Regions from separate parts of the Roseovarius ramblicola genome, predicted to be linked through region 2. Evidence: riboswitches for the same ligand, from Rfam matches in the RefSeq annotation. Region 2 holds a riboswitch; each other region holds the start of a gene.
The links. Region 2 has a riboswitch for thiamine pyrophosphate ahead of thiC (phosphomethylpyrimidine synthase ThiC). Riboswitches for the same ligand answer to the same signal wherever they lie in the genome.
Positions count from the first base shown of each region.

Region 1: it holds a riboswitch for thiamine pyrophosphate, as region 2 does, so the genes downstream of both, ACFFU4_RS05665 (ABC transporter ATP-binding protein) here and thiC (phosphomethylpyrimidine synthase ThiC) in region 2, are expected to answer to the same signal.
Region 3: it holds a riboswitch for thiamine pyrophosphate, as region 2 does, so the genes downstream of both, thiD (bifunctional hydroxymethylpyrimidine kinase/phosphomethylpyrimidine kinase) here and thiC (phosphomethylpyrimidine synthase ThiC) in region 2, are expected to answer to the same signal.

Region 1 covers NZ_JBHMEC010000009.1:55,115-62,282, forward strand. Annotated here, with positions in the region: gene pepN (aminopeptidase N) at 1-709, shown strand, start outside; gene ACFFU4_RS05645 (hypothetical protein) at 816-2,105, shown strand; gene ACFFU4_RS05650 (c-type cytochrome) at 2,282-2,704, shown strand; gene ACFFU4_RS05655 (diguanylate cyclase domain-containing protein) at 2,677-3,882, opposite strand; gene ACFFU4_RS05660 (heme NO-binding domain-containing protein) at 3,879-4,481, opposite strand; TPP riboswitch at 4,580-4,679, shown strand; gene ACFFU4_RS05665 (ABC transporter ATP-binding protein) at 4,718-5,458, shown strand; gene ACFFU4_RS05670 (ABC transporter permease) at 5,455-6,198, shown strand; gene ACFFU4_RS05675 (Shedu immune nuclease family protein) at 6,369-7,168, shown strand, end outside.
Region 2 covers NZ_JBHMEC010000003.1:49,244-56,411, forward strand. Annotated here, with positions in the region: gene pyk (pyruvate kinase) at 1-1,223, shown strand, start outside; gene ACFFU4_RS01825 (hypothetical protein) at 1,260-1,484, shown strand; gene rpmI (50S ribosomal protein L35) at 1,609-1,809, shown strand; gene rplT (50S ribosomal protein L20) at 1,824-2,189, shown strand; gene thiC (phosphomethylpyrimidine synthase ThiC) at 2,256-4,070, opposite strand; TPP riboswitch at 4,179-4,299, opposite strand; gene ACFFU4_RS01845 (NAD-dependent epimerase/dehydratase family protein) at 4,436-5,314, shown strand; gene ACFFU4_RS01850 (TIGR02186 family protein) at 5,335-6,090, opposite strand; gene ACFFU4_RS01855 (sulfite exporter TauE/SafE family protein) at 6,090-7,007, opposite strand; gene ACFFU4_RS01860 (GNAT family N-acetyltransferase) at 7,127-7,168, opposite strand, start outside.
Region 3 covers NZ_JBHMEC010000008.1:257,490-264,657, reverse strand. Annotated here, with positions in the region: gene ACFFU4_RS04800 (ThiF family adenylyltransferase) at 1-464, opposite strand, end outside; gene ACFFU4_RS04795 (thiamine phosphate synthase) at 461-1,057, opposite strand; gene ACFFU4_RS04790 (thiazole synthase) at 1,057-1,827, opposite strand; gene thiS (sulfur carrier protein ThiS) at 1,829-2,026, opposite strand; gene ACFFU4_RS04780 (FAD-dependent oxidoreductase) at 2,010-2,996, opposite strand; gene thiD (bifunctional hydroxymethylpyrimidine kinase/phosphomethylpyrimidine kinase) at 2,993-3,787, opposite strand; TPP riboswitch at 3,835-3,939, opposite strand; gene ACFFU4_RS04770 (MmgE/PrpD family protein) at 4,064-5,431, shown strand; gene ACFFU4_RS04765 (D-2-hydroxyacid dehydrogenase) at 5,428-6,399, shown strand; gene ACFFU4_RS04760 (site-specific DNA-methyltransferase) at 6,486-7,168, opposite strand, start outside.

The DNA of each region.
Region 1 (7,168 bases), on a different contig from region 2:
CGACCCGCAGGCCATATGGGAGGCGCGCGAGGCGCTCGACATCACCCGCGCCGACGCCATGCAGGGCACGCTCGACGCGCTCTACGCGGCGCATCAGGTCACCGCCCCCTACCGCCCCGACCCGGATCAGGCCGGGGCGCGGGCGCTGGCCAATGCGGTGCTCGGCCTCATCACCCGGCGCGATGGCGGCGCGCGGGCGCTGGCGCAATACGACGCCGCCGACAACATGACCCTGCAACTCGCGGCGCTCGGCTGCCTGCTGCGCGCGGGCAAGGGCGCGGACGTGTCGGACGCCTTCTACCGGCAATGGCGGCACGACCGGCTGGTCCTCGACAAATGGTTCGGCCTGCAAATCCTCAGCGCCGACCCCGCCGAGGCCGCCGAGACCGCCGCGCGCCTCACCGAACACCCCGATTTCACCCTCCGCAACCCCAACCGCTTTCGCGCGGTCCTCGGCGCGCTCGCGGCGGTCCCCGCCGGGTTCCACCACGCCTCGGGGCGCGGCTACCGGCTGATGGCGGACATGCTCATCGCGCTCGACCCGCTCAACCCGCAGACCGCGGCGCGCATGTGCGCGGCGTTCGAGACGTGGCGGCGCTACGACCCCGCGCGGCAGGAGATGATCCGCACACAGATCGACCGCATTCTCGCCGCGCCGGGTGCCAGCCGCGACACCATCGAGATGCTGGGCCGCATCCGCGACGGCTGACGCGCGGGCCGCCGCATCGGCAATTTCACGCCGTCACCCGGGGCGTGCCCAGATTTGGCCGAAATGGCGCGGCAGGCTGTCAGCGAGCCAGCCTGCCGGAGACGCCATGACATTCGACCCGATCGCCCCGTCCGAGACACCCCGACAGGCCGCCCCGACGCGCGCGCCCGCGCTGGTGCGGCTGCTTCGGCGGCTCGGGGTGGCCCGGTCGCGCACCGATCCCGACAGCCTCGCACGGCGCATCCTGCTGCCCTCGCTGCCGATCAGCGACGAGGAACACGCCCGCACGCGGCTCCACGACGCGGGCCAGCGCCTCGCCCGGCAGGAGGACTGGCCGCGGCTGGCCGCGCGAATCGCACAGGCGGATGCGGCGCGCCGCCACACGCCGGGCGGCGCGCCAGCCGCCGACCTGCTCGCCGAGGGCGCGCGCGCCGACGCGGTGGCCGCCGCCACCGACGCGGTCGCGGACGGGCGCGCACCCGATCCCGCCGGGCTCGACGCGCTCGAGCGGGTCCGCGCAGAGCACGCGGACAGCTATGCCATCGCGCTCGTGGTCGCGCACACGCACATGGATATCGGTCGAGCGTGGCGGACGGGCGGCGCGACGGGCGGCGCGACGGGCACCGTGACGGGCACCGCCGCGCACGACCGCGAGGCGCGGTTCCTCGACCATTTCCGCCGCGCCGGGGATCTGCTCGCCCCGTTCGATCCCGGCACGCGGGACGCCCCCTCGCTGGCCGCCGCGCACTGCGCGCTGCTCGCCGCGCGGCCCGCGCCGCGGCGGCGCGTGGCCGATGACTACGCCCGGCTCATCGCGCTCGATCCGGGCTGTGCGCAGCACCTGCGCGCGCTCGGCGCGGCGCTGCTGCCCGCGCGGTTCGGCAGCCACGAGGAGATCGGCCTCGCGGCCCGGCGGATGGCCGCGCAGCACGGCACCGCGGCCTATGCCTGGGTCTGGTTCGACGCGCTCGCACTCGATCCTGCCGGGCTCGGCACCGTCGATCCGGGTGCCTTCACCGACGGGCTGCGCGCCATCGCCGCGCAGCGCCCCGACCAGCACGTCATCAACGAGATCGCCGCCTTCTGCGGCCTCACCATGGCCCCGCGCTGCGGGCCGGCGCGCCTACCCGCCGCGCCGGAGCGGGCGCGCGCCGCGATCCATGCCTGCCTCGACTGGCTGGTGGCGCGGCACCTGCACGAACTGCACCCGCTGATCTGGGCGCAGGCGACGACCGGGCCCGGCCCCGCACCGGCCCTGCCGCCGCGCCGCACGCTGATCGCGCGGGGGCGGCAGGCGGCGCTGCGGGTGATCGCCGCGCGGTTTTCCGACACGCTGGCCGATGGCGGCGCGCTGGGGTTCTCCAGCGCCGGGATGTACCGGCTTCCCGGGCTCTGACCGGCCGGATCACACGCTTTGGTTGATCGCTGCCGCCCCGGGGCCGCGCGGGCACGCACATCTCGATGACGCATGGTGACAACCGCGTGAGGCGCGGGCGTCATGCATTGTATGCTGTGTTCGTTGTGCCACCTTGGGATGGCAAAGCGATCGTACCCGAGTGGAGACATCGAACCATGCACAACCTGAGAGAGATCATCCTGATTGCCGCCCTCGGCCTGGCGCTGCCCGCCCACGCCGGTGATCCCGATCGCGGCAAGCGGCTGTTCCGCGATTGCATGGCCTGCCACTCGGTGGTGGACGAGACCGGCGCGGCGATCGTGCGAGGCGGGCGCACCGGCCCCAATCTCTACGGCGTGATCGGGCGTCACGCGGGCAGCGTGCCGGGCTTTCACTACTCGCCCTCGATGTCCGAGGCCGGGCAGCGGGGCCTGCGCTGGAACGAGGCGGATTTCGTGGTCTATGTGCGCGGCGCCACCGCCTTCCTGCGCAATTATCTCGACGACCCGGAGGCCCGTGGCAAGATGGCCTACAAGCTGCGCGACGCCGACAAGGCACGCGATGTCTGGACCTATCTCGAGCGCATCGCCACGCCCTGAACGCCCGCGGCCTGCCGCGCGCTGCCCGCGTCCGGCGGGTCGCGCACCTCCGCGCCCGCCATTGCCGCGCCGCCCCCGTCCCTCGCCGTCTCGGGGTCGCGCACCGCCGGGCCCGCCGTTGCCGTGCCGCCCCCGTCCGCACCGGTCCCGGCCGGCATGGCCGGGTCCGCCTCCTGCGCCCCGTGGCGCCTGTGACAGCCGCGCCCGGCGGCCTTGGCGGCGTAAAGCGCCCGGTCGGCGGCGTCCATGACCTCGTCGGCCGTGCGCCCCGGGTGGTCGCGGCTGAGCGTCGCGCCGACGCTGGCCGAAATCCGAAAGCTCTGCGCGCCGCCGCTCACCGGCTGTTCCAGCGCCGCGACCAGCCGCCCGGCGACGGTATCGACCGCGCCGGTGCTGTCCACCCCGGGCAGCAGGACCGCGAACTCGTCGCCGCCGACCCGCGCGACCACGTCATGGCCGCGCACCACCGACAGCATCCGCCGCGCCGCCACGCGCAGCACCAGATCGCCCGCCGCATGGCCGTGGGCGTCGTTGACCTGCTTGAAGAAATCGAGGTCGAGATGCAGTAGCGCAAAGGCCCCGCGCTCCTCTACCGCGCGCGCCAGCAACGCGTCGAAGGCGCGCCGGTTGCGCAGCCCGGTGAGCGTGTCGGTCAGCGCCTGTTCCTGCGCCGCCCGCCGCGCGTCCTCCAGCCGCCGGGTGAGCCTGCGCGATTCTTCCATCGCCATGGTCTTGGCCTCGAGCAGGTAGAGCATTTCGGTGGCGAGATCCGTCACCGCGAAATCCGCGCCGCTGAGGCCGAATTCGCGCACCGCGTCGACCACCGGGATACCGAAGGCGAGGTTGACCACCATCGTGCCCGCGCCATCGCCGCCGTCCCCGGGCGGCAGCACGCAGATCTGCCCCTTGAGCGCATAGCGCGGGTGCGCGCGCAGCCGCAGCCGCAGCCGCGCCCCGTCGAGCGCGCGCAGCGCCGCCGCGTCCTGCACCGCCCGCGGCCGGGTCAGCTCGAACAGGTCGAGAAACCGCGCGCCGATCATCGCCCCGGGCGCCACGATCCTTGCCAGCGTCGGCCCACCGCCGGTGACACGCCCGGTCGGGCCGATCACCACATGCATCGGACAGAACCGGTCGAGCATCGCCGCCTGCGCGCGCATCATCGCGTCCGCCCCGCTCATGGCGCGGTCCGCCCGCGCGCGAGGTCGAACTCCCGCCCGTCGGCAAAGGCCGGGTCGAGCAGGTGCACCTCGATGATCTCGCGCGTGGCATCGCCGTCGCGGTAATAGAGCAGCACCAGCGCGCCGTAATCGTCGGCCATCGCGCGCAGCATGCCCAGCAGCACCGGCCCGAATCGCAGCCCCGCGCCGTCCACGCGCGCCACCTCCACGCGAAAGACCCCCGCACCCTGCATGTGCAGGCTGATGGCGGGCAGGTCGAGATCCGACATGGCGAGCCGCGCCCGGTCGGGCAGATCCTCGAGCGATTCGAGGAACTCGGCGAAGTCGACCCCGCCGAAGCGCAACAGCCGCCGGACCGCCTCGGACCGGGGCTGCGCCACGAGATAGGTGCCCAGATCCTCCAGCAAGTCCGCCGGGGCCCGCGACAGCCGCGCCGCCAGCGCCGCGATCAGCCGCGCCGTCACCTCCGGCGCGCAGGGCATCAACGGCTCGAAGGCGGCCTCGCCGATGTCGAGGCCGGCCATCACCTCCTGCCACAGGGGCTCGCCGTAGCTGTCCCTGACGAAGCACGCGATCGCGCGGTTGATCAGCCCGTTCATGGCCCTCTCCTTGCCGGTGCGCGCAGTCTGGCAACCAGAGCTTAACATTCCCTGAACGCGCGCCGCTTGTCAGCGCACCGGCGGCCTGCTACCACCGCCGCCATCCGTTGGGGTGCCCTGAACGGGGCTGAGAGGCCGCGCCAACCCATCGAACCTGACCCGGCTCGCACCGGCGGAGGGAACGGAGACGCGCGCAAGCGGCCTGCCCTGTCCCCCGCCCAACCAAAGGACCGGCCATGCAAGCCGCCACGCCGCCCGCGCTCCTCATCGACGGCACCGCCACGATCGGCGGCGCGCCGCTCTTCGGGCCGCTGCGGCTCGCGGCGGCGGCGGGGCGGATCACCTGCCTTCTGGGGCCCTCGGGCGTGGGCAAGACCACGCTCCTGCGCCTTGTGGCGGGCACCGACGAGGTGACCCGCTTCGACGGCAGCATCAAAGCCTCCGACGACATGCCGGTGCCCGGGCGCGTGGCGCTCATGGCGCAGGGGGCCGACCTGCTGCCGTGGCTCGACGTCACCGCCAACGTCACCCTCGGCGCGCGGTTGCGCGGCACCCGGCCCGATGCCGCCCGCGCCAGCGACATCCTCGCGCGCACCGGCCTCACGGCGCACGCGCACAAACGGCCCCACGCCCTTTCCGGCGGCCAGCGGCAGCGCGTCGCACTCGCCCGCACCCTGATGGAGGACCGCCCCATCGTGCTGCTCGACGAGCCGTTCTCGGCGCTCGACGCGGGCACCCGCGCACAGATGCAGGAGCTGGGCGCACGGCATCTTTCGGGGCGCACGGTGCTCTTGGTCACCCACGATCCGGGCGAGGCCGCCCGCCTCGGCCATGCCATCCACATCCTCGGGGCGGACGGGATCGAGACCGTCGCGCCCCCCGCCGCCGCCGTGCCCCGGCCCGTGGACGATGCCGGGACGCTCGAAGTCCAGGGTCGCCTGCTCGCCCGCCTGCGCGAGCAGGGCGCGGCGGCATGAGCCGGCTCGCCGCCATCACCGCCTCCGCAGTGCTGGCGCTCGCGCTCTGGCAGGCGCTTGTCACGCTGGCCGCGCTGCCGCCCTTCATCCTGCCGGGGCCGGGCCGCGTGGCCGAGGCGCTGTGGTTGAACCGCGCGCTGATCGCCGGGCACGCGGGCGTCACCGTGGCCGAGGTGCTGATCGGGCTGGGCCTCGGCGCGCTGCTCGGCGGGCTCTCGGCCATCGGCCTCGCCGCCTCGCCGCTGGCGCGCGGGCTGATCCGCCCGATGATGGTGTTCTCCCAGGCGATCCCGGTCTTTGCCCTCGCGCCGATCCTGACGCTCTGGCTGGGCTACGGGCTCTGGTCCAAGATCGCCATGGCGCTGCTGATCATCTATTTCCCGGTCACCTCGTCGTTTTTCGACGCGCTGATGCGCACGCCGCAACACTGGCTCGATCTGGGTCGGATCATGGGCGCCAACGGCCCGCGCCTGATGTGGCATATCCGCGTCCCCGCCGCCCTGCCCGGCTTTGCCTCGGGCCTGCGGCTCGCCGCCGTCTACGCCCCCATCGGCGCAATCATCGGCGAATGGGTGGGGGCCTCCAAGGGGCTGGGCTACCTGATGCTGCTCGCCAACGGCCGCGCCAAGATCGACCTCATGTTCGCCGCCCTCATCGTGCTGGCGGTGTTCACGCTTCTGCTGCACATGGGCGTGGACCGGGCGTGTCGGCGGTGGCTGGATGGGTCGGCGACGGGGTGAACGCGAGACTCCGCGGGGGGGTGGGGCGGCGTAAGGTTGGGGGCGGCTTGGGGCCCTTAGCCTGCAATCGCCCAAGGCGCAGGTAGATGGATTGCTCTGCACATGCAACTTGACGTCGTCGCCATCTTGGCTGCTTGCGTCGATTTGAGATTTGCATAAGCTACTGCACTATGGATGATGAGCGTTTTTTCAAACTTAGGAAAGCGGGTAAGACCTACCTTTCTAAGGTCTTCAAATTCAATGAGCAGAACACAGAGCGTGTTCGACATGTCCGCATGGTTCTTGAGGGATCAGATAGTATTCACTTCGGTGAGATTGAGGGGGCGATGTGCTTGCGGCTTACGGGAGAGAAGCGGAAGACGCAGGTAACGGCACTTGTAACTCAGGACGACAAACGAATCCGCAGAGTTTCATTGCAGACTTATCAGTCTCGGGCGAACGATTGGATTCAAGGTTATGAAAAGGAAGAATTCACTTTTCGTGGCGACGAGCTTACGCGACTTGTGGCGTTCCTTCGTCAGATCGAGTTTGTGGACCTATCGAATGAAGAAAACTTCCAAATACAGGACATCTCTAAGCAGGAAGGCCCAAAGACCATCATAGATGCCTCAGAGCGCGGCATTGTCGAGCGCATACGGCATATGGATGAAGCGCAGCGAGATACCTTTCTTGAGGGGTTGCGTTCCACTCTGACGCTGGAGGAGATCAATGTACTGTTGGGTCGCAGGCAGGGTTTAGAAGCTTTCGAAGCTCACCTTCGAACGGGTGACTGGGCCGAAGGACAATGGCAGGATTTCTTCGAGCGCGAGCAGTGGGTCTTTGGATACGGTCTCGATTACAGAATTATGCGCCAGTTCGGGCGCGAGATGGTAGTTGGAAGCGGTGGAGGGACGGACAATCGAAACAAGCCGATTATCGATTTCCTTGGAACGTTCACCGACTATACGGTCCTTGTTGAAATCAAGCGACC
Region 2 (7,168 bases):
TGCGCGTCGGCACGTTTGCCCGCGGCGAGGAGGAGCTGATCGAGGGGGCAACCTTCCGGCTCGACCTCGACGAGGCAGAGGGCGATGCCACGCGCGTCTGCCTGCCCCATGCGGAGATTTTCGCGGCACTGAAGCCGGGCGCGAACCTGCTGGTCAACGACGGCAAGATCCGCCTGCGGGTAAAGGACTGCGGTGCCGATTTCGCCGAGTGCGAGGTGGTGGTGGGTGGCACCATCTCCAACCGCAAGGGCGTCAACGTGCCCGATGTTGTGCTGCCGGTGGCGGCGCTTTCGGACAAGGACCGCGCCGATCTGGAGTTCGCCTGCGAGCTTGGCGTGGACTGGCTCGCGCTCAGCTTCGTGCAGCGCCCCGAGGACGTGAACGAGGCGCGCACGCTGGCGCAGGGGCGCGCCGCGATCCTGTCGAAGATCGAGAAGCCCGCAGCGGTGACATGCTTCGATGATATCCTTGCCGTCTCGGACGGGATCATGGTGGCGCGCGGCGATCTGGGTGTGGAACTGCCCGTGCAGAACGTGCCGCCCATTCAGAAACGGCTGGTGCGCAAGTGCCGCGCGGCGGCCAAGCCGGTGATCGTCGCCACCCAGATGCTCGAATCGATGATCGAGTCGCCCGTGCCCACCCGCGCCGAAGTATCGGACGTGGCCACCGCCATCTACGAGGGGGCGGACGCGATCATGCTCTCGGCCGAATCGGCAGCCGGCGAGTACCCGGTCGAGGCGGTGACCACGATGGACAACGTCGCCCGCGAGGTCGAGAGCGACCCGACCTATCACGAGGTGATCGAGGCCAGCCGCCGGGTCAACCGCCAGAGCATCGCCGACGCCATCGTCGTGGCCGCGCGCGAGATCGCCGAAACCACCGATATCAAGGCGATCTGCTGCTACACCGAATCGGGGACGACCGCGCTGCTGACGGCGCGCGAGCGGCCGCATGTGCCGATCATCGGGCTGACCAGCCTGCAAAGCACAGCACGGCGGCTGGCGCTGACCTGGGGGGTGAACTGCGTGATGACAGAGCAGCTCACCCGGTTCAAGCTGGCGGTACTCAACGCCGCGCGCGCGGCGCGCGCGCAGGGCTATGCCGACGAGAGCGACCAGATCGTCGTTACCGCCGGCGTGCCCTTCAATGTTCCGGGCACCACCAACATCCTGCGCATCGCGCCATGCAAGGAAAGTTTGATCTACGCCACCGATCCGGGGTAATCACGTCGTTGCGGGTTGTCCCGCGGGGGTGTTTCGATGGATGCGGATCTGGCGATGGCGATCGGGCTGGTGCTGGGCGTTTTCTCGGTGCCTGCGCTGCTCTCGGCGATTTCGGAGGGGCGTGCGCCGCGGGTCGGCGCGCTGGTTATGGTGATCGCGTGCGGCCTCATCCTGTGGGCGATCTCGCACAAGCCCGGCGGCTATACCGTCGGCGATCTGCCCGCCGTCATCCTCAACGTGATGGCGCGCTATATCCCCTGACAGGCACATCGGCGGCTCTTGCACAATGCACGCGGCTGACGTATACGGCGCGCTCAATCCGCTGGTCCGGCCCGGAGAGGCATGCCGAGTCCAGCGGGACGACCGACCGAAAAAGGAGCCGGAAATGCCCAAGATGAAGACCAAGTCGAGCTGCAAGAAGCGGTTCAAGGTGTCCGCCAGTGGCAAGATCATCACCGCACAGGCGGGTAAGCGCCACGGCATGATCAAGCGCACCAACAAATTCATCCGCAACGCGCGTGGCACCACCACGCTGAGCAAGGCTGATGAGGCGATCATCAAGCCTATGATGCCGTATTCGCGTTAAGGAGGATTTGAGAGATGTCACGCACCAAAGGTGGGACCGTTACCCACGCTCGCCACAAGAAGATCACCACCGCGGCCAAGGGCTATTACGGTCGCCGCAAGAACACCTTCAAGGTGGCCGCGCAGGCCGTCGACAAGGCCAACCAATACGCCACCCGCGACCGCAAGAACCGCAAGCGCAATTTCCGCGCGCTGTGGATCCAGCGGATCAACGCCGCCGTGCGCGCACAGGACGAATCGCTGACCTATTCGCGCTTCATCAACGGGCTCAGCCTCGCCGGTGTCGAGGTGGATCGCAAGGTGCTCGCCGATCTCGCCGTGCACGAGCCGGCGGCCTTTGCCGCCATCGTCGATCAGGCAAAGCGCGCGCTCGCGGCCTGACGCCGGTCGCACGCGAGGGACAGGACAGGCGCCGCCCGGGGATCATCCCGGGCGGCGTTTTCCGTTTTAGCCGTCTTCGCCACTATCAACCGGCACGTAGAGGTCGCCGCCTTCACGGTACTTCTCGGCCATCGTCGCCATCCCCTCTTTCTGCGCCTCGGCGCGGATGTCGTGGCTGATCTTCATCGAGCAGAATTTCGGCCCGCACATCGAGCAGAAATGCGCCACCTTGTGCGCCTCCTTGGGCAGGGTCTGATCGTGGAAATCGCGCGCCGTCTCGGGATCGAGCGAGAGGTTGAACTGATCCTCCCAGCGGAACTCGAAGCGCGCGCGGCTCAGCGCATCATCGCGCCGCTGCGCGCCCGGCAGGCCCTTGGCCAGATCGGCGGCGTGAGCCGCGATCTTGTAGGTGATCACCCCGGTTTTCACGTCGTCGCGGTCGGGCAGGCCCAGATGTTCCTTGGGCGTGACGTAGCACAGCATCGCGCAACCGAACCAGCCGATCATCGCCGCCCCGATGCCGCTGGTGATATGGTCATAGACGGGCGCGATATCGGTGGTCAGCGGCCCCAGCGTGTAGAACGGTGCCTCATGGCAGCATTCCAACTGTTTATCCATGTTCTCCTTGATCTTGTGCATGGCGACATGGCCCGGCCCCTCGATCATCACCTGGCAATCCCTGGCCCAGGCGATTTTCGTCAGCTCCCCCAGCGTCTCCAACTCGGCAAACTGCGCGGCGTCGTTGGCATCGGAGATGGAACCGGGGCGCAGCCCGTCGCCCAGCGAAAAGCTCACGTCATATTGGCGGCAGATGTCGCAGATTTCCTCGAAATGCTCGTAAAGAAAGCTCTCGCGGTGATGATGCAGGCACCACTTGGCCATGATTGAGCCGCCGCGCGAGACGATCCCCGTCACCCGCTCCACCGTCATCGGCACCATGTGCAGGCGCACGCCCGCGTGGATGGTAAAGTAATCCACCCCCTGCTCCGCCTGCTCGATCAGCGTGTCGCGAAACACCTCCCATGTCAGGTCCTCGGCGACGCCGTTCACCTTTTCCAGCGCCTGATAGATCGGCACGGTGCCGATGGGGACGGGGCTATTGCGAATGATCCACTCGCGGGTGTTGTGGATGTTGCGTCCCGTGGAGAGGTCCATCACCGTATCGGCCCCCCAGCGGATCGCCCAGACCAGCTTTTCCACCTCCTCCTCCATCGAGGAGGTGACGGCGGAGGTGCCCATGTTGGCGTTGACCTTCACCAGGAAATTGCGCCCGATGATCATCGGCTCAAGCTCGGGGTGGTTGATGTTGGCGGGGATGATGGCACGGCCCGCCGCGATTTCGGACCGGACGAATTCGGGGGTCACATGGTCGGGAATGCTCGCCCCCCAGTCGTTGCCGTCGCGCGTCACCGGTCCCGCCTCACGCAACTGGTTCTCGCGGATCGCCACGAATTCCATCTCGGGCGTGATGATCCCGGCACGGGCATAGGCCAGTTGCGTGGGTGCTGCACCGCCGGTGCCGCGCAGGGGCTGCGCCCGCACCGGAAATTCCACCACCAGCCTCTCACCCGAGACAAAGCCGTTATCCTCGGGCTTCACATGGCGGCCCGCATACCCCGCCACATCGCCGCGCGCCATGATCCAGTCGCGCCGCAGGGGCGGCAGGCCACTGGCCACGTCGATCACGGCCTCGGGGTCGGTATAGGGCCCCGAACTGTCATAGACCGGCAGCGGCCCTTCGCCCGCCGTGGGATGGGTCGCAATCTCGCGCATCGGCACGCGGATATCGGGGTGCAGCGCGCCTGCAACGTATGTCTTGCGCGACGCGGGCAAGGGGCCGGTGGTCACGCTGGGGGCGATGTCATTGGTGGGGATGGTCATGCTTGGTGCTCCTCGTTGCACGGTGCCAAAGAGACCAGATGAGCCGTGGCCGGGGAGCATCGGGGCACAGGTCGCGACCCCGGTTCGGAACCGGCAGACCACCAGCAGGCGCGCGGTTCCTCAGCTTCCTACGCCAGTATCAACTGGGTCAGGTTCAAAGGGTCGCCTCACCGGTGTCACCACCTGTCAGCCTCTCAGTCCCCAAGGCGGGACTCCCCTGCAAGACCGGACGCTAGACGATACCCATGTCCGGGGCAAGCATCGTCCCCGCACGCCTCTCTTGTCGGTGCGCCACGTCGCTTGCTAGACAGGTGGGGGCGAATGCCCGGGCGGGCCCGGCATCCAAGCGAACGGACGGGCCGGGAATGACCGACAAGGCGGACACATCCATCCTTCTCACCGGGGCTTCGGGCCGCGTCGGTCGGATGCTGTGCGCCTGCTGGCAGGACGTGGTCCCCGGCCTCGCGCTCCTCCCGCAATACCGCCGTGCGGCCCCGCAGGGCGCGCTGGCGTGGAATCCGCTCGACGGGCCGGGCGCGCTCCTCGACCATATCGCGGAGACGGGCCGCCGCCCGGCAGCGATCGTGGCGCTCGCGGGCATCACGCCGGGGCCGGGGCGCGACCTGTCGCTCAACACCGCGCTGGCCGAGGCCACGCTCGACGCGAGCGTGGCTGCGGGCGTGCCGCGCGTGCTGCTGGCCTCCTCCTCGGCGGTCTATGGCGGGGACGGCGGCGCGCCCTTCGGCGAGGACGCCCCTCCCGCGCCGGTCAACGCCTACGGCACCGCCAAGCAGGAGATGGAGGCCGCCTGCGCCCCGTGGCGCGCGCGCGGCCTCGACATCTGCGCGATGCGCATCGGCAACGTGGCGGGGGCGGATGCACTGCTGCGCAACGCAGTGCGCGCCGGGCCGGGTGGGGCGGTGGTGATCGACCGCTTCGCCGATGGCGGCGGGCCGGTGCGTTCTTATATCGGTCCGACGACTCTCGCCATGGTGCTCGCCACGCTCTGCCGCCACCCTGGGCCCCTGCCCAGGGTGCTCAACATCGCAGCACCGCGCCCGGTGACGATGACGGCGCTGGCAAAGGCGGCGGGCGCGCGCATCGAAACGCGCCCCGCACCCCAGGGCGCGCATCAGCACATCACCCTCGATTGCCGCCGCCTCGCCGCACTGCACCGGTTCGCCCCCGGCGACAGCACACCGGCAGAGATGGTGCGCCAATGGCGCGCGGCGGGTGTCGCCTGAGCGCCCTTCGCCCGCGTGTCTCAGTTCCGCCGCAGCGCCCGGAACGCCGCCGAGGCCCCCCAGCCCGCGGCGATGGCGATCGCCAGAGACATCAGCCCATAGGCCAGCGGCTGCTGCCGCGACAGGGTAAAGAGCCAGCGCTCCAGCCCCACCTTGCGCACGTCGATCACCGTCTCGAACTGTGACACCACACGCCCCTCGCGGGTGAGAAAAATCCGCGTTCTGTAGGCCCCCTCGGTGAGGTTCGCGGGCAGGCTGATCGCGGTGCGAAACAACGTCTGCTCGTCGAGGGCGACGGCGTTTTCCAACAGTTGATAGGCATTCTGCCGCTCGCGGATGCGGATGAGCGCGTCGGTAAAGCTCTCGACATCGGCGGCCATGCTCGCCGCCCCGACCGAGCGGATCGCGCGCGGGATGGAGACCCGGTGGCGCAAATCCTCGGTATTGGTCAGAACCTGCCCGAACGGCCCGCTCGTGGCCACGGCATAGAAGGTGGGTGCGGCGTCGAGATCGACCGTGTCGGTATTGACCCAGATCCCGAGCACGCGCTCCTTGCGGCGCACCGTCACCGGCTGTGACGGGCCGGCCACGGTGATCACCACATCGAGCGGCACCTCCGATATCGGGGCCTCGCGCTTGACCGCGCCGAAGATCAGGATATCCGACCCCTCGAACGTGGCGGTGATCGCCACCCGGTCCCGCGACAGGCCCAGCACCACCTCCTCGGCGCGCAGGGGCAGGGCGGCGAGAATCAGCAGGAGCGCGAGACGCAGCATCAATGCCCCCCCGCGCCGGAGGCGATGGAATAGAGCTCGGACGGCATCACCAGCAGATCAAAGGCCAGCTTGCCGCAGACCACGAGCACCATGACCGCCAGCAGGATACGCAGTTGCTCGGCCTTCATGCGGGTGCCGATCATGGTGCCGAACTGCGCCCCGATCACGCCGCCGACCAGCAAAAGCACCGCCAGCGCAACATCAACGGTGAAGTTGGTGGTGGCGTGCAGCAGCGTGGTAAAGGCGGTGACGAAGATAATCTGAAAGAGCGACGTGCCCACCACCACCTTGGTCGGCATCCCCAGAAGGTAGATCATCGCCGGGACCATGATGAAGCCGCCACCCACGCCCATGATCGCGGCCAGAATGCCCACCGCCACGCCGACCAGAAGCGGCGGGATCACCGAGATATAGAGCCCCGACGTGCGGAACCGCATCTTGAAGGGCAGCCCGTGCACCCAGCCGTGCTTCTTGCGCTTGGGGGCCACGCCGCGGCGGGTATTGCGGATCGCACGCAGGCTCTCGATGAACATCATCCCGCCGATCACACCCAGGAAAACGACGTAGCAGAGCTTGACCAGAAGATCGACCTGACCCAGCGATTTCAGGTAGTTGAATACCACCACACCGACGGCCGCACCGACCAGGCCACCGATCAGCAGCACCGTGCCCATCGTGAGATCGACGGTCTTGCGGCGCAGATGTGCAAGCACCCCTGAAAATGAGGCGGACATGATCTGTGCCGCCCCGGTCGCCACCGCGACGGCGGGGGAAATACCGATGAAAAACAACAGCGGCGTTAGGATGAACCCGCCGCCCACGCCGAACATACCCGAAAGAATCCCCACGATCCCACCAAGCCCCAACAGCAGGAAGGCGTTGACCGAAACCTCGGCGATGGGGAGATAGATCTGCATGCCGATTGTTAGACCTATGCCAACGCGATATGCAAGGGAGCGGCGCGGTTTGCACCCCGGAAGGTCGGTAAATTCTTGTTGCCGGAAAGGGTATTTCGCAAAGCGCGAAGGTGCGCGGATCAATCCAGCCGCTTTTTCATGACAAGCGCGTCAACAGCCTC
Region 3 (7,168 bases), on a different contig from region 2:
CCGCCGCAATAGCCCAATGTGCCCACCACCGAGGCGCTGATGAGCGGCGTGCCCTGTTCAAGGCAGGTGTCGGAGAGGATATAGCTCGCCGCGAAGCTGTCGGCGCAGTCGAGAACCAGATCGGCGGCGGCGACGTGATCGGGGGCATTGCTTGGATCAAGCGGCTCTAAAACGGCGGAAATCTCGGATTCTGGGTTGAGTGTGGCCATATGAACGGCGGCGACCTCCGCCTTGGGCAGGCCGATGTCAGACATGCGAAACAGCGTCTGTCGGTGCAAGTTGCTCAAGGACACCCGGTCGCCATCCATCAGCGTCATCCGCCCCACGCCTGCGCCCACAAGGTATTGCAACACGGGCGCAGCAAGCCCGCCTGCACCAACAACCAGCACATGCGCCGCCGCCAGCCGGTCCTGACCGGCTTGCCCGAATTCGGGCAGGGCGATCTGACGCGCGTAGCGGGTCATTTCGTGGCCTCGATCCATTGCCGCACCCGCGCCTCGGGGTCGGTGTTCAGCGTGATATCGGTCACGGCAGAGACCACATCGGCCCCCGCCTCGAACGCACCTTGCGCCCGCTCCACCGACATGCCGCCGATGGCGATGAGGGGGATATCGCCGATAAGCCGCTTCCACTCGGCCACCTTCTCCAGCCCCTGTTCGTGCCATTTCATTTTCTTGAGGATGGTCGGGTAGACCGGGCCGAGGGCAACATAGTCGGGATCGTGCGACAGCGCGCGATCAAGTTCGGCATGATCATGGGTGCTGACGCCCAGCCTGATCCCGGCGCGGCGGATGGCGGGGATGTCGGCGGTGTCCAAGTCCTCCTGCCCGAGATGCACCCAATCGCAGCCCGTATCTATCGCTGCCTGCCAGTGATCATTGACCACAAGGATCGCACCAGTCTTGCGACACAGGCTCTGGGCTAGCGCAATCTGCTGTTTCAGCGTTTCACCGGACAGGTCCTTGATCCGCAATTGTACCAGCCCCACGCCAAGGGGAAGCAGACGCCGCAGCCATTCGGTATTGTCGAATATCGGGTAGAAACGCGGCAAGGCCATCAGATAAACGCCCTCCCCAGCACCGGCGTCGAGGGGGCGGCCATGTCGCGCGGCTCCATTGGGTCTGCCTCGAGCCCCAGACGACCGGCTTCCAGCGCGCGGGCGAATCCTTCGGCCATCGCCGCCGGATCGCCCGCCTTGGCGACAGCGGTGTTGAGCAGCACGGCGTCGTAGCCCAGTTCCATCGCGTGGGCGGCCTGCGACGGCAGGCCCAGCCCTGCGTCGATCACCAGCGGCAGGTCGGGAAAATGCGCGCGCAAGCTGCGCAGTCCGTAGATATTGTTGAGCCCCAGCCCGGTGCCGATGGGCGCTCCCCAGGGCATCAGCACCCGGCACCCGGCCTCGACCAACCGCTCGCAGAGCACGAGATCCTCGGTGCAATAGGGAAACACCTGAAAGCCGTCATCGGTCAGGATGCGCGCCGCCTCGACCAGCCCGAACGGGTCGGGCTGCAACGTGTCGGCATGGCCGATCACCTCCAGCTTGATCCAGTTGGTGTCGAACAGCTCCCGCGCCATCTGCGCCGTGGTCACGGCCTCGCGCACCGAATGGCAGCCGGCGGTGTTGGGCAGGACATGAACGCCCAAGTCACCGATCATGTCCCAGAACGCCTGTCCCGCGCGCTCGCCCCCTGCCTCGCGGCGCACCGAAACGGTGGCAATGCCCGCGCCGGAGCGTTTGAACGCCTGCGCCAGGATCTTGGGCGAGGGGTATTGCGCGGTGCCCAGCATCAGGCGCGATGCGACCTCGGTGTCGTAATATGTCGGCATGTCAGCCCCCTTGCCGGGGGGTCACGATCTCCACGCGGTCCCCGTCATTCAGTCTCTGTTCCGGCCTGAGAGCGGCAGGAACGAAAGTCTCATTCAGCGCCGTCGCGACCTTGGCCTCGCCGTAGCCCAGCTCGATCAGCAGCGCCTTGAGGGTCTCGGCGGCGGTCTCCTGTGCGGTTCCGTTAACCGTGATCTTCATGGACAAACTCCGGTTTTTCATTGTCGCGCGTCATCAGCCCGACGGTCATCCGCGCCACCGCAGGTGACAACAGGAAGCCGTGGCGAAAGAGGCCGTTGACATGAATGGTCTCGCCCCTGCGGATGACGCGCGGCAGGTTGTCGGGAAAGGCCGGGCGCGCGTCCGCTCCGATCTCCAGCACTTCGGCCTCGCCAAAGGCCGGGTGCAGCGCATAGGCCGCCGAGAGCAGTTCCATCACCGACCGGGCCGAGGCGCGGTTGCGTTCCTCGCTCTCGATCTGCGTCGCGCCCAGCATGAAAACGCCGTTGCCGCGCGGCACGATATAGAGCGGAAAGCGGGGGTGCAGAAGGCGAACGGGCCGTGTCAGGGTCACATCGCGGCTGCGCAGCACCACCATCTCACCCTTGACGCCGCGCAGGTCGGGCAGGCTGTCTTGTGCGGCGAGGCCACGACAGTCGATCACCGGGCCATCGGGCGCGGCGTCACTCTGCTCGAACCGTGCGCCCGCCTGTTCCAAGCGGTTGCGCAAGTGCATCAGCGCGGCGCGCGGGTCGATATGCGCCTCGTCTCCGAAGTAGAGCGCGCAGTCGTGGCGATCAGCCAGATGTGGCTCTAACTCGGCCAAATCCTTACCTGTGATCAGCCTGTGCCCGGTGGTGCGCCGGGCGAATTGATCGAGTTCGCGGCGGTCGCGCTCCAGCGTCAACACCAGCGAGCCGCGCCGGATCACCTCGACGCCCTGCGCCTGCCACCAATCGGCCGCCTGTTGGCCCAGCCGCACCACAGGCTCTTCGGCGGTAAAGCCCTCGCAGAAGGGCGCGAGCATGCCGCCGGCCCACCACGAACAGCCATGCGCGCCCGGCGATGGTGCGGGATCGCGCAGGGTGACGGCGATGCCCCGGTTCATGAGTTCGGTGGCCACGCACAGGCCGACAATGCCCGCGCCGCGAATGGTGACGGTCTCGGTCATGTCCAGACCTCGTGAAAATGATGCACCGGGCCGTGCCCTTGTCCGATCTCCAACGCGTCGGCGGCCAGGATCGCGCGGTGCAGCCAGCCATGGGCGGCCTCAACCGCTTTTGGCAAGGTTAGTCCCTTAGCTAGCCCTGCCGCGATGGCCGAGGAGAGCGTGCAGCCGGTGCCGTGGGTGTTGCGGGTGGCGATGCGGGGGGCGTCGAGGCGCATGATCTCCTCCGTGATGAGCCAATCCGTGCAGGTCTCGCCCTGCCCGTGCCCACCTTTCATCAGCACTGCCCTAGCACCCATCTCGCGCAGCCGCGCGCCTTGATCCTGCATCTCGGCATCATTCAAGGCCTCGGCACAGCCCAACAGCGCCGCCGCCTCGGGCAGGTTTGGCGTCAGCAGGTCGGCACGCGGCAGCAGATGCGCGATCAGTGCCGCGCGCGCCGCATCAGGCAAGAGCCGGGCACCGGATTTCGCCACCATCACCGGGTCGAGCACCACGGGGCCGCGGTATCCCTCGAGCGCCTGCGCCACCGTCTCGATCAGCGCGGCATCGCCCAGCATGCCGATCTTGATGGAATCGACCCTGATATCGCCCAGAACCGCTGCGATCTGCGCCGCGACGGTGGTGTTGGGAATCGGGTGCACATCGGTGACGGCGCAGGTATTTTGCGCGGTCACGGCGGTGATCACACTCGCACTGTAGACGTCCAGCGCCGAGAAGGTCTTGAGATCGGCCTGAATGCCCGCGCCGCCACCGCTGTCGGAGCCTGCGATTGTCAAAGCTGTGGCAACCATCTGCCGTTCCTCTCGGTCTATGCGGGGAACGGACGGGGGGCGCGCGAGGCGTGCGACGGTCCGTTCCCTACGCCGGTCTCAACCGGATCAGGTTCGATGGGTTGGCGCATCGCCTCTCAGCCCGTGCATCCCGGGCACCCCAACGGAGTTACCCAAGAGGTAACAGCGGCACCGGGCGCTCGCAAGGGGGCAAAGCAGGACAGGATATGTCGCAAATCACACGCACACCGTCGGCCCCCACGGGCAGGATGGGACATGACACCCGGAGGTGCGAGCATGTCCAACGTTGCCGACTCGAGCCAGTTCGCGCCCATCGCACGGTTCGCCTTGGATCCCGCCCTGCCAGTGCCCGAAGACGTGTTGGCGCAGACCGCGACGCTGCTCATCGACACGTTGGGCGTGGCGGCAGGCGCGGCCACGCTCGATCCGGGGCGGATCACACGCGACTTCGCCTGCGATTTCCACGGGGCGGTGCGCGAGGATCACCGTGCGACGCTGCTGTTTGACGGGCGGCGCTGTGCCATGCCGGGGGCGGCCTGGGCACTGGCGACGCAGATCGACAATCTCGATGCGCATGACGGGTTGAACGCCACCAAGGGGCATATCGGCTGCGCGCTGGTGCCCGCGCTTTTTGCCTTTGCGGAACAGCGCACCGATCTGACCGGGCGGCAGGCGCTGACCGCACTTGCCATGGGCTACGAGGTGGCGGCGCGCGCCGCTGTCGCGCTGCATGCCACGGTGAGCGATTATCACACCTCCGGCGCGTGGAACGCGCTGGGCGTGGCGGCGTTGGGGGCACATTTGCGGGGCTGTGACGCGGAGGCCCTGCGCCACGCGCTGGGCATCGCCGAGTATCACGGACCGCGCAGCCAGATGATGCGCGAGATCGCAAGCCCCACGATGCTGCATGACGGCTCGGGCATGGGGGCGTTGGTCGGAATTTCGTCTCTGTTACAGGCCGAACGTGGCTTTACCGGCGCACCGGCGATCACCGTCGAGGGGCCGGAAGTGGCGCATGTCTGGGCCGATCTGGGCCGTGACTGGACGGTGGTGCGCAACTACATCAAGCCATACCCGATCTGCCGCTGGGCGCACGGCGCGCTGGAATGTCTTCGGGTGCTGGTCGGGGAACAGGGCGTTAGCCCGGATCAGATCGAGACGCTGGAGGTGGGCACCTTCGCGCAATCCGCCGCGCTGTTTCCGGGGATGCCCGAGACCACGAGCGAGGCGCAGTATTCGCTCGGTTTCGCGTTGGCGGCGTATCTCGTGCACGGTCGCCTCGGGCCGACAGAGATCACCGGCGATGCGCTGCGCGACCCGCGTGTCGCGGCCATGCTTGCCCGCATCACCGTGCGCGGGGAGCCGCGCCATTCCGCGCGGTTCCCCGAGGGGCGGTGGTCTGACGTGACCGCGCGGCTGAAGGGCGGGCGGGTGATCCGTTCGGGCGATTGCAACGCGCGCGGCGGGCCGGAGGCACCGATGCCGGTGGCCGATATCCGCGCCAAGCTGTCGGTGATGGCCGGGAGGGCGCTCTCGGAGGTGCGGATCGGCGCGCTGTGGGAGATGCGCGAGCGGCTGCTTGACCAGGGCGCGGAATTCTCGCAGCTTGCCGGGCTCGTATACCCCGAACCGGACAGGCCATGACCAACGCCCCTCGCATTCTCGTCCACACCAGCGATCCCGCCCCGATGCTTGAACGGCTGGCCGAGGCAGCGCCGGGGATCGAGGCGCGCGGGCATGACGATTACGAGGGGCTGGGTGCGGTGCTGGCGGAGTTCCGGCCCGATATCGCCTATTCCGTCGCCTTCCGCGGGCGCGAGGGCTATCCGCGCGAGGCGCTGCTCGGCGCGCACGGCCCGCGCTGGATCGCCGTGGGCGGGGCCGGGGTGGATCATCTGACGCCGTGGGATGCCGGCGCGGTCACGGTCAGCAACGCCGCCGGGGTCGCCGCCCCGATGATCGCTGAATACGTACTCGGCGCGGTGCTGCATTTCACGCTCGATATCGACGGGATGGCCGCCGACCGCGTTGCGCGACACTGGGAGCGCACGCGGCTGATGACCCCGCTCAAGGGCAAGACACTGCTGATCGTGGGGCTGGGCCATACTGGTCAGGCGGTGGCAGCGCGGGCCAGGGCCTTCGGCATGAAGGTGATCGGTACCCGCGCCCGGCCGCAACCGATGGAGAACGTGGACGAGGTGCACCCCGCCGATGCGCTGCCGGGGCTCTGGGGCAAGGCGGATATCACGGTGCTGTCGGTGCCGCTCGTGCCCGGCACGCGGGGCCTCGTGAACGCGCGCGCCCTGATGGCGATGAAGCGGGACGCGATCCTCGTGGACGTGTCGCGCGGCGGTGTCCTGGACGGCGCGGCGCTGGTGAATTCCATGCGCACGGGGCATCTGCGCGGGGCCGCGCTCGACGTGTTCGAGACCGAGCCGCTGCCCTCGGACAGCCCGCTCTGGGGCCTCGACCGGGTGATCCTGTCGCCGCATTGCTCGGCGGTGTACGAGGGCTGGGCGATGCGCTCCTTCGCGCTTTTTCTCGACAACCTCGGCCATTGGCTGAGGAATGAGCCGCTTTTCAACATCGTCGATCCGCAACGCGGCTATTGAGACCGAAAAAACGCCCCGCCACGAGGGGCGGGGCAAGGCAATGGCGCCCGGTCAAGTCAGGCCCCGGGCACCGGCGGAAAAGGAATTCAGTTGGGCCGTTCGGCCATCTCGGCGCGGATCTGCTGGCGCAGCACGTCGATGGGCACGGTCTTGCCATCGCGGCGGAAACACCAATAGGTCCAGCCGTTGCACGACGGCGCCCCCTCGAGATGCGCGCCCACCTTGTGAATCGAGCCGTTGATCCCGTCGGCCACGAGCGTGCCATCGGCGCGCACCTTGGCGGCGGACTTGCCGTTCATCGAGGTGAGCACCTCGCCGGGACGGAGCATGCCGCGCTCGACCAGCGTGCCGAAGGGCACGCGCGGCTCGGCGCGCCTTGAGGTCGAGACCTGAAGCGAGTCGCGGTCATACTTGCGGATACCCGCGAGCCGCTTTTCTGCCACGCGACGATAGCTTTCCTCGCGTTCGATCCCGATATAATCGCGACCCAGCATGCTGGCGACCGCGCCGGTGGTGCCGGTGCCGAAGAACGGATCGAGCACCACGTCGCCGGGATTGCTCGAGCCGACAAGCACGCGGTGCAGCAGGCTCTCGGGCTTTTGCGTGGGATGCGCCTTGTCGCCATTCTCGTCCTTGAGCCGTTCGTGACCGGTGCAGAGCGGCAGCACCCAGTCGGAGCGCATCTGGATACCGTCGTTGAGCGATTTCAGCGCCTCGTAGTTGAAGGTGTATTTCGCGCCCTCTTCCTTGCTGGCCCAGATCATCGTCT